2 linked regions of the Thalassospira sp. TSL5-1 genome follow. The protein of the gene in region 1 interacts with the protein of each later gene in a pairwise test. Links are inferred from orthologs where the notes say so. Each region holds a gene or a part of one and is shown in the gene's direction. Other genes may lie near its edges.

Region 1 (5,294 bases):
CTGCATGTTATCGCTTTGCCAGCCATCCAGGTCGGTAAAACGGGCAGGGGACAGGGTTAAGTGATCCGGCTTTTCAGACGGGGTAATATATTGGGAAATTTGCGGCCAAAAAAACCAAGCTGCACCGCCCGCCGCCAGAAGGACGATAAAGCCGACAAAAATGCCACTCAGCAGGGAAGAAGATTTGTGGGTCAAAAAAGCCGCCATCTAACAGACCGGAACCAAAAAACCATACCGGCACAGTGTCGCCAGAAACGGTTAAAAAACCAAAACCAGATGCAATAAATTTCAGCAAAACCCGGCCGATTACGCACAAAAAAGGCGGATCTGCACATAACAGACCCACCTTTCAATCAAGATCAAACCCTGAAAATTTGAAACCCGCGATCAGCCTTCGTTATCAGGAGTTTCGGTCGCAACAAGCAGCCAGTTCGGATCGGAACTTTCCAGATTGCGTGCAAAGGTCCAAAGATCTTCCGCCTCGATAACCTCGTTTGGATCACCGGAAATAATATCCCCGGCCTGATTGCGCACAATCGAGACTTCTTCGGAGACGAATTTCACCGTGATATAAGCGGTTCGCCCTTCGATATTCGCATCATCAATAACGGCTGATTTAATGCCGACCAGGGTTGTTTCTTCATGCTCGTTACTGGTGGCGCGGGCATCAATCGCGCTGGAAAAATTCTTGTAAACCTCGGGCGAAAGCAGGGAATTGAGCGTATCCTTATCCCCTTTGGCAAAGCTTTCGACAATCATTTCAAAAGCCATGCGCGCGCCATTGAGGAATTCCTGCTGGCTAAAGGAACCATCCGCAAGCTGGATTTGTGTTAAGGCCGGATTGGATACCGAATTATCAGCCGCATTACCCTTATGCGAATCAGGCAAACGGTAAACATTGTCGCTGCCTTGTGCGCCAGAATTATCACGCGGCGACACGCCGTTTGCATCATCCCGGGTGCGACGCCCGTAAATATCGGTTGGACCCTGCTTCTCATTGCCGGTTTTGCGGCCCAGCACACTGCGCAGGCGCAAAATCAAAAAGACAGCAATCAGGGCAAATAGAATAATATCAAAATATTGCAATTCCGGACTCATGCTTTTGGGGTGTCGACGGACGGCAACCGCCATCATACAGCCTGTGTAGGTGAAATGGTATGGCCTTATCTGAATGCAAGGGCAACTATCCAACCAGGAAAAATGTGATCAACTTCACCAGAACATCGATAAACGTGTTAAAACAAGATCAGATTGCTGGCGCGATGCCGCATTTTTGTCCAGTTATGTCGGTATCGCAATAGCTTGACAGCATTTGATACAAAATGTTGCGTTAAAGACAATTCTGTTTGTTTACAAATAGCCAGCGCCAGACGGAGCAATTATGGGCTTTATTCTTTTTGGCATTTTTGTCGTCGTACCGATTATTGAAATCGCTGTTTTTATTCAGGCCGGCGAGTTGATCGGTTTATGGCCGACCATTGCAATTGTCATCTTAACCGCCATTCTTGGCACATCCCTGATGCGGGTTCAGGGCCTGCAAACCCTGGCCCGCGCCCAACAGGAGTTGGACCGTGGCGAAATGCCGATAGGTCCACTTTTTGATGGTGTCTGCATTCTGATTGCCGGGATACTGCTGTTAACGCCAGGCTTTGTCACCGATACAATTGGTTTTCTGCTGCTTATTCCGCCCCTGCGCCGTGCCATTGGCGCCGGTGTTATTCTGAAATTGATGAAATCGGGTAAAATGCGCATGTCATTTGGCGCAAATGCACGTCAGGGCAGGCGTCAACCAGGTGGTAATCCGTTTGGGTCTGGCGGCCCGTCTTCATCTGGTGGACAACATCGCAGTGGAAGCGGTCCGATCATTGATGGCGATTACGAAGATCTTGATCAGCGCAATGGCAATTCTAATGAAAAGTCATCTGAGCCGGATGATCAAAATCGCAACCTGCCGCCCCGTGATTAATACCATCTGGATTACTGGATACCGGTCCGATAGCCAATATCGGACATGCAAAATCCAGCATATCCAGCATACAAGGTCGGGTCACAAACCCGGCCTTTTTTATGTAATCATCAGGTTTAAAAACCATCCCTTTAACCCGGCATGATCATCACAACAGGCAAAAACAGCTTTGCCCGCGCCTTGATCTTGCCCGTCTGTTCCAGACATGCTAGGCCATCAGGCGTTATTTCGTAAGGCCCTTGCGGGCATCGAACCTTTGGTGTCAGAAAAAAGCCGGTTTCGCGACAGGTTCAGAAAGAAAAGGTGAGAAAAGGTCACATGCCAGCATCTCGCCTGACCAGAAGGAGGCGGCTTTTTTCTGACCAATTCCAGGATTTGAGGGAGTTATCTTTTAATGGCTGAAAATACCACCGGTGCAGAAGGCACGGACGCAGCAGCACAACAGCAGGCTGGCAATCCGATTACCATTCATGCCCAGTATATCAAGGATTTGTCATTTGAAAATCCGAATGCGCCGGAAAGCGTTGCCCTGCAACAGCAGCCCAAAATCAACATTGATGTTGATGTGCAGGCCCGGACAACCGAAGACCAGCGCCTGCATGAAGTTGTTCTGAAAATTGATGTTCAGGCAGAAGTGGCCGAAAAAGTTGCCTTCATTGCCGAACTGCAATATGGCGCTGTTGTCACCCTGAATGTGCCCGAGGAACACCGCCTGCCGGTTCTTCTGATCGAAGTTCCGCGTTTGCTGTTCCCCTATGCGCGTAAAATCATCGCCGATCTGACAGCCGATGGCGGTTTCCCGCCGCTAATGATGCACCCGATCGATTTTACCGACCTGTTTCGTAAAAAATACGCGCAAGCCGCTGAAAGCACCCCAGCCGGTAACGCCTGATTTATCGAATTAGATATTTATAAAATATCTTAAAATGAAAAACCCCGCTTTTCACGGCGGGGTTTTTTGTATCTTGGTTGTTCCAATATTCTAAAATAAAAATCAGAATGGCTTTCCAATGACCATAAAGACAATAATGATCATCAGGATCGTCGGCACTTCGTTCAGGATACGAAAAAATTTTGCCGGTTTGGTATTAGCACCGGCCTCAAAAGCCCGACGGTATTTTGCCAGCATCATATGGGTGATGGTCATCAAAATCACGCATAGAAGTTTCACGTGAAACCAGCCTTCGGTCATGGCACCGGTAACGCTGATCAAATACCCACCAAAAAGCCAACTGGCGATCATCGCCGGATTCATAATTGCGCGCAGCAGACGACGTTCCATGACCTTGAATTTTTCATCGGCTTCGGAACCGGGTGCCACATCACAATGATAAACATAAAGACGCGGCAGATAAAGCATACCCGCCATCCAGGCAATGATGCTGACGACATGTAGTGATTTGATAATGCTATATAAATCCATCGATCTCTCGGTTTTGATTTTTCAAAGCAGTCAGATCAATGTGCGGAACCCGGCTGTTTCGCCGTTGCGCAAACATGATCATCCGGGCACCACCAGCCACGGGTCTGGGCACTATCACTGTCCGTTCCATTTTGGTCGAGGGCTGTTTGTGTGTCCTGAATCACATTAACAAGACCGGTAATAAATTTGGGATGCGAACACACCGTTCTGACCCGTTGGTAAACCGGTATGTTCAAATGATCAGCGATTTCGCGATATTCGATATCCAGTTCCACCAGAGTTTCGGAATGTTCGGTTACAAATGCAATCGGAACAATCACCAAGGGCACGCCATCTTTGCCGGCCCGTTTGATTTCATCCTCGGTCGAAGGGCCAATCCATTCCATCGGACCCACCCGGCTTTGATAGCTGACAAGCCAGTCAAGACCCGGAATGGCCATTTCATCCACCACCGCCTGCGCCGATTTTTCAATTTGCGATTGATACGGATCTTTACGTTTCGTAATCACGGCCTTGGGCACACCATGAGCCGAAAACAACAGGCGCGGAGCGCCCTTATTTTCTGCCAGGGCCTTTTCATAGCCTTCACGTACCATATCGGCCGTGGCACTGACAAAACCAGGATTGGTCGGATAACAACAGGCCGTTTTCATCGGCACATTCAAACCGGCATCACGGCAGGCCCGTTTCCAATCCTTAACCGATGATCCGCTGGTTGTTGTGGAAAATTGCGGATAAAGCGGCAGCAGAATCATTTCATCGGCACCCCAGGCCTTAACCGCCCGGACGGTTTCATCGGCAAAGGGTTTCCAATAACGCATGGCAATGAAACAACGATTATCAAAACCGTCATCAAGGTCGTTCAGGCTGGTTTCCAGGGCATTGGCCTGATCCTGCGTCAGCTCCAGCAGCGGCGATTTACCGCCAAGATGGGCATAAATCTCCTGGGCGACTGGTTCACGCCGCGATGAAATCAATTTTGCCAGCAAAAACCGGAACGGATTGGGCAGGCTGATAATGGCCGGGTCATTAAACAGATTGAACAAAAACGGTTTTACGGCATCAGGGCCATCCGGACCACCAAGATTAAACAGGATGATGGCACGTTTTTTTTGAACTTGATCGGGCATAGACAAAATCCTTCCGGCATTCCGCCAGGGCGAAATGCACTATTTGGCCGTAAATCAAAAAATCCGCTCTGGTCCTGCGCACAGGATGACAGGAACCCTCAATAAAGCAATGAAGTTGCGTTTCATTACGAATTGATTTTTCCAATGGATTTCATTGATTAAAAAATTCACGCACCCCGGCGAATGAATTCTACCAGTTTCCCAACATTTTCAGGGGAGGTTTCGGGGGTAATCCCATGACCCAAATTGAAAATGAAAGGCCCTTTGCCCAGTGTATCAAGAATACGGCGGGTTTCGGCCAACATTTCATCACCGCCCGTAATCAGATACATCGGATCAAGATTGCCCTGAACCGGACCCAGTTTTTGCAGATTTTCGGCAACCCATTTCAAAGGAACGCCGCTATCCAGACCAACAGCATCCACCCCGGTCAGGTTTTTGAAATCCATCAGGTGCAAACCCGCACCCCTTGGAAAGCCAATGACCGGCATATCCGGGTGCACGGCCTTGATGCTTTCAACAATCTTGCGGGTTGGTTCGATTACCCAGCGATGGAAACCATTTTCAGACAGGACACCGCCCCAGGTTTCAAAAAGCTGAATGGTTTCAGCCCCGGCCTTGATCTGAGCCAGCAAATATTGCGTGGTGGCTTCTACCAGAATGTCGATCAGTTTGGCAAAACCATCGGGGTTGCCATAAGCAAAACGTCGAATATTGGCAAAATCCTTGCTGCCTTTGCCTTCAACCATATAGGTCGCGACTGTCCAAGGGGCAC
Region 2 (4,522 bases), 550 kb from region 1 along the record:
TCGGGATTGAGGCCGCGCGAAGCGGGCCGAACGCGGATATGTCCGCCATAGTATCCTCCTCCTGAGGCATGCAGTCGCCGGGATTTGGCCGTTTTCCGATCACGCGACATGCTTGGGCTACTTGCCCGAATATCAAAAATGTAAGGGTGACACCCTATGGTTTTATCATAAAACGTTTTTGCGCGTCGCTCAAGGGCCAAAAACAGGGATGTTTGACAGGGAATGACACGAATGTGTGCATTACAAATGCAAGTTAGGTGTTCGTTCCGTTGACAGATCAAAGTCAGGGTTCTATCTGTGATCGGGCCCGGTATTATCCCGGAACCCGTCTGTTTGTTATTTTCATTTTATCCAGGAACGTTTTAATGCTCGGCGTCATTGCCCGGAAAATTTTCGGTTCAGCTAACGATCGTGAAATCAAAGCCCTTCGGGCCACGGTCGAGCAAATCAACGCCTTGGAACCCGAGGTCGAGAAACTGTCTGACGAAGATCTGCGCGCCCGCACCGATTGGCTGCGCGATCGTCTCAAAAATGGCGAGACTCTTGCCCAGGTTCTGCCCGATGCCTATGCCACCGTCCGCGAAGCGGCAAAGCGCGTGCGCGGCGAACGTCATTATGATGTGCAGATGACGGGCGGTATCGTTCTCAATGATGGCAAAATTGCCGAAATGAAAACCGGTGAAGGTAAAACGCTGGTTTCCACCCTGCCGGTTTATCTGAACGCGCTTGAAGGCAAGGGTGTTCATGTGGTGACGGTCAACGATTATCTCGCACGCCGCGACGCCGAATGGATGGGGCAGGTTTACGGTTTCCTTGGCATGTCGGTGGGTGTGATCATGCACGGCATGACCGACGACCAGCGCCGGGCGGCCTATCGGTGTGATATTACCTATGCCACCAATAACGAACTGGGCTTTGACTATCTGCGCGATAACATGAAATTCCGTCTGGAAGACATGGTTCAGCGCGAATTCAACTATGCCATCGTTGACGAAGTTGACTCGATCCTGGTTGATGAAGCCCGGACCCCGCTGATCATTTCCGGCCCCGCTGAAGACAGTTCCGCCATGTATCAGGCGGTGGACCAGCTTATTCCCAAGCTGAAAGACGAAGATTACGAAAAAGATGAAAAAGCCCGTGCCGTTACCCTGACTGAAGAAGGGACGGAGCATGCCGAACAGTTATTGAAAGAAATGGGAATCCTGACCGAAGGAACCCTTTATGACATCAATAACATTCATCTGGTGCATCACACCAACCAGGCCTTGCGGGCACACAAGCTGTTCCAGCGCGATACCGACTATATCGTCAAGGACAACAAGGTTGTCATCATTGACGAATTTACGGGTCGCATGATGGAAGGCCGTCGTTATTCGGATGGCCTGCACCAGGCGCTGGAAGCCAAGGAACGGGTTGAAGTCCAGAACGAAAACCAGACCCTGGCCTCGATCACCTTCCAGAACTATTTCCGTCTGTATCCGAAGCTGGCCGGCATGACCGGTACGGCCATGACCGAAGCCGAGGAATTTGAAGAAATTTACGGCCTGAAGGTTGTTGAAATTCCGACCCATCGTCCGATTGCCCGTAAGGATTATGACGACGAGATTTATCGGACCGCCGCCGAAAAATGGGAAGCGATTGCCGATCTTCTGGTGGAATGCCACGGTCGTGGTCAGCCGGCCCTGGTGGGCACGGTGTCGATTGAAAAATCGGAAATGCTGAGTGCGCTGTTGAAAAAGCGTAACATTCCACATGAAATTCTGAACGCCAAGCAGCACGAACGTGAAGCCTATATCGTGGCCCAGGCCGGTGCGCCGGGCGCGATCACGATTGCCACTAACATGGCCGGTCGCGGGACGGACATCAAGCTGGGCGGTAACGTTGAAATGCGGGCCGAACTGGAATTGGTCGATGTCGAGGATTCCAAGCGCGAAGCCGGTATTGCGCGCCTGCGTGAAGAAGTCCTGGCAGACCAGCAAAAGGTCCATGAAGCTGGTGGCCTGTTTGTGATCGGTACCGAACGCCACGAATCGCGTCGTATCGACAACCAGTTGCGCGGCCGTTCCGGTCGTCAGGGTGACCCGGGGGCATCGAAATTCTTCCTGTCGCTGGAAGATGACCTGATGCGCATTTTTGGGTCCGAGCGCATGGATAGCATGCTGCAAAAGCTGGGTCTGGAAAAAGGCGAAGCCATTTACCATCCCTGGATCAACAGGGCGCTGGAAAAAGCCCAGCAAAAGGTTGAGGGCCGCAACTTCGACATTCGTAAGAACCTGTTGAAATTTGACGATGTCATGAATGACCAGCGTAAGGTTATTTATGATCAGCGCCGCGATTTGATGCAGGCCAAGGATGTGGCCGAAGACGTTGCCGAAATGCGTTCCGAGGTGATCGAGGGCTTGGTGGAACGTCATTGCCCGGAAAAGGTTTATCCGGAACAGTGGGAAGCCAAATCCCTGCATGAAGAATGCCTGCGCCTGTTCGGCCTTGATCTGCCGGTCGAAGACTGGATCAAGGAAGAAGGCATTGATCCGTCGATGGTACATGAGCGCATTGCCAAGGCTGTCGAGTCCAAAATGGCATCCAAGGTTGCCAATTATGGGGCAGATATCATTCGACAGGTTGAAAAAAGCCTGCTGCTGCAATTGCTTGACCAGTCCTGGAAAGAGCACCTTTTGGCGTTGGACCATTTGCGTCAGGGCATTGGTCTTCGGGCCTATGGTCAGCGCGACCCGCTGAACGAATTCAAGCGCGAAGCCTTTAACCTGTTTGAAGAGATGCTGGGAATGCTGCGCGAACGTGTGACGCAAATGCTTTCGCATGTTGAATTGCAGTCCGCCCCGCGCCCCGAGGATCTCGAGCCGCGCCAAACGCAGGAAATGCACGAGAACCATCCGTCGCCTGAAAGCGACCCGACGGCCGCAACCGCCGCCGAGGAACGGGTGCAGGAAACCGTGCAGTCCCGTCAGGCCGGTGGCACGGTGGACCCGAACAACCCTGCAACCTGGGGCCGCGTTTCGCGCAATGCACCGTGCCCGTGTGGGTCGGGCAAAAAATATAAACATTGCCACGGTCAGGTTTCGTAAGATCCGGCTTGTGAAATGAACGAAAAAACGCGCTGCCTTGTGGGGAGCGCGTTTTTTTGTGTCTTGATTTACGGTGCCTGGATTATTTCGCTACCTTGATGGGGGCGACCTTTGCCAGAAACTGGTCAATCGGCTTTGTCACACGCGCATCGCCGGTTAAAAATGTGCCCAGGGCCACCACCGTGCCGACATGGCTCATATCGGGGATTTTAACCAGTGTAGCGTTGGGGGCCAATTTGGCCAGGCGGATGGAATTGCGCGGCAAAACCGTGTGGTCAGCTTCTCCGGTGATCAGCAATAGGGGCGGCATGGTCGCGAGGTCCTGATTGACCGGCTGGCTTTCCCTTCCCGGCGTGTCGTCAAAGGCGGAACGGGTGCTTTCTACATCATAGGGATAAAAATCATAGGGCCCGGACAGGCCGATGATGCCAGCGATATCATCGCGGGTTAAGCCGACCTTTTGCAGAAAGGTTTGCCGTGCGACAAGCTGCATGGCGTTATAGGCTCCGGCACTATGCCCGGCCAGTATCAGTTTTTGTCCACTGATATCGGCAGGATGTTCCTGGGCAAAGGCCTTTGCAGTTTTGACTGCCTGTGCGCTGTCCTGAACGAAGGCCGGGTACGTCACCTTGGGGGCCAGCCGGTAATCGGGGATGGCAACGGCATAGCCCATGTCGGTAAATCGTTTTGCAACAAAGGCATATTTGGCCTTGTCGCCCGACCGCCACGCGCCGCCATAAAACCAGATCATTAACGGTGCCGGGCGCTGTGCCCTGGTTGGCAGGTAAATATCCATTTTTTGCCGGGCATCGGGGCCATAGGGCAGGTCGGTTATGGCCGGTTTGATGTCACCGGCCTGCAGGCTGTTAAAGGCACCAAGACGGTCACATCCGGCAAGCAGCAGGGTCGCCATCAGGGCGTTGGAGGCAAGAACAAGCAAACGGGGACGGGGCATGGCAGACTTCATGGTTATGGATTTGTTTTATATACGCGAAAAATCATTAAAAGGATTGCATCCCCTCTTGGCGCGGCATCGTCGGCACGATAAAACCGTGTCATGACAGTTCAAAAACCAGATAGCGGCTGCATGTCAGTCGATTTGCGTCAGGGCCGCGTTCCTGAACGTACCGTATTTGTCAGTGCCGTGGCACTGGTTGATATTGATCACCGTGTGCTGATTGCGCAGCGTCCGGAAGGCAAATCCATGGCCGGGCTGTGGGAGTTTCCCGGGGGTAAGGTTGAACCCGGTGAAACCCCGGAAATGGCCCTGGTGCGCGAGCTGAAAGAAGAGCTTAATATTGACATTACCGAAAGCTGCCTGGCCCCTTTTACCTTTGCCTCTTTCACCTATGACGATTTTCATCTGATGATGCCGCTTTATTTATGCCGTGTCTGGAAAGGCGAAATTCGCCCGATGGAAGGCCAGCAGGTGAAAT

What was found. The genes of interacting proteins can lie anywhere in the genome.
Region 2: the proteins of secB (region 1) and secA interact in binary tests that used the Escherichia coli proteins (3 or more experiments, as listed by UniProt). The link is inferred for Thalassospira sp. TSL5-1 from one-to-one orthologs.

What each region holds. Positions count from the first base shown.
Region 1 is NZ_KV880638.1:165,674-170,967, forward strand. The notes cover bases 1,290-4,109. They hold secB (protein-export chaperone SecB), read left to right. Parts: upstream 1,290-2,360; coding sequence 2,361-2,858; downstream 2,859-4,109. Other genes in these bases: LF95_RS10300 (FxsA family protein), read left to right, coding at 1,382-1,966; hemJ (protoporphyrinogen oxidase HemJ), read right to left, coding at 2,961-3,389; hemH (ferrochelatase), read right to left, coding at 3,425-4,109. Also shown: LF95_RS10290 (murein transglycosylase A), read right to left, coding at 1-195; LF95_RS10295 (Tim44/TimA family putative adaptor protein), read right to left, coding at 388-1,098; more of hemH, read right to left, coding at 4,110-4,519; hemE (uroporphyrinogen decarboxylase), read right to left, coding at 4,687-5,294. UniProt on the Escherichia coli protein: One of the proteins required for the normal export of some preproteins out of the cell cytoplasm. It is a molecular chaperone that binds to a subset of precursor proteins, maintaining them in a translocation-competent state.
Region 2 is NZ_KV880638.1:714,052-718,573, forward strand. The notes cover bases 1-3,286. They hold secA (preprotein translocase subunit SecA), read left to right. Parts: upstream 1-365; coding sequence 366-3,086; downstream 3,087-3,286. Other genes in these bases: LF95_RS12795 (hypothetical protein), read right to left, coding at 1-49; LF95_RS12805 (alpha/beta hydrolase), read right to left, coding at 3,169-3,286. Also shown: more of LF95_RS12805, read right to left, coding at 3,287-4,041; 8-oxo-dGTP diphosphatase MutT, read left to right, coding at 4,174-4,522. UniProt on the Escherichia coli protein: Required for protein export, interacts with the SecYEG preprotein conducting channel.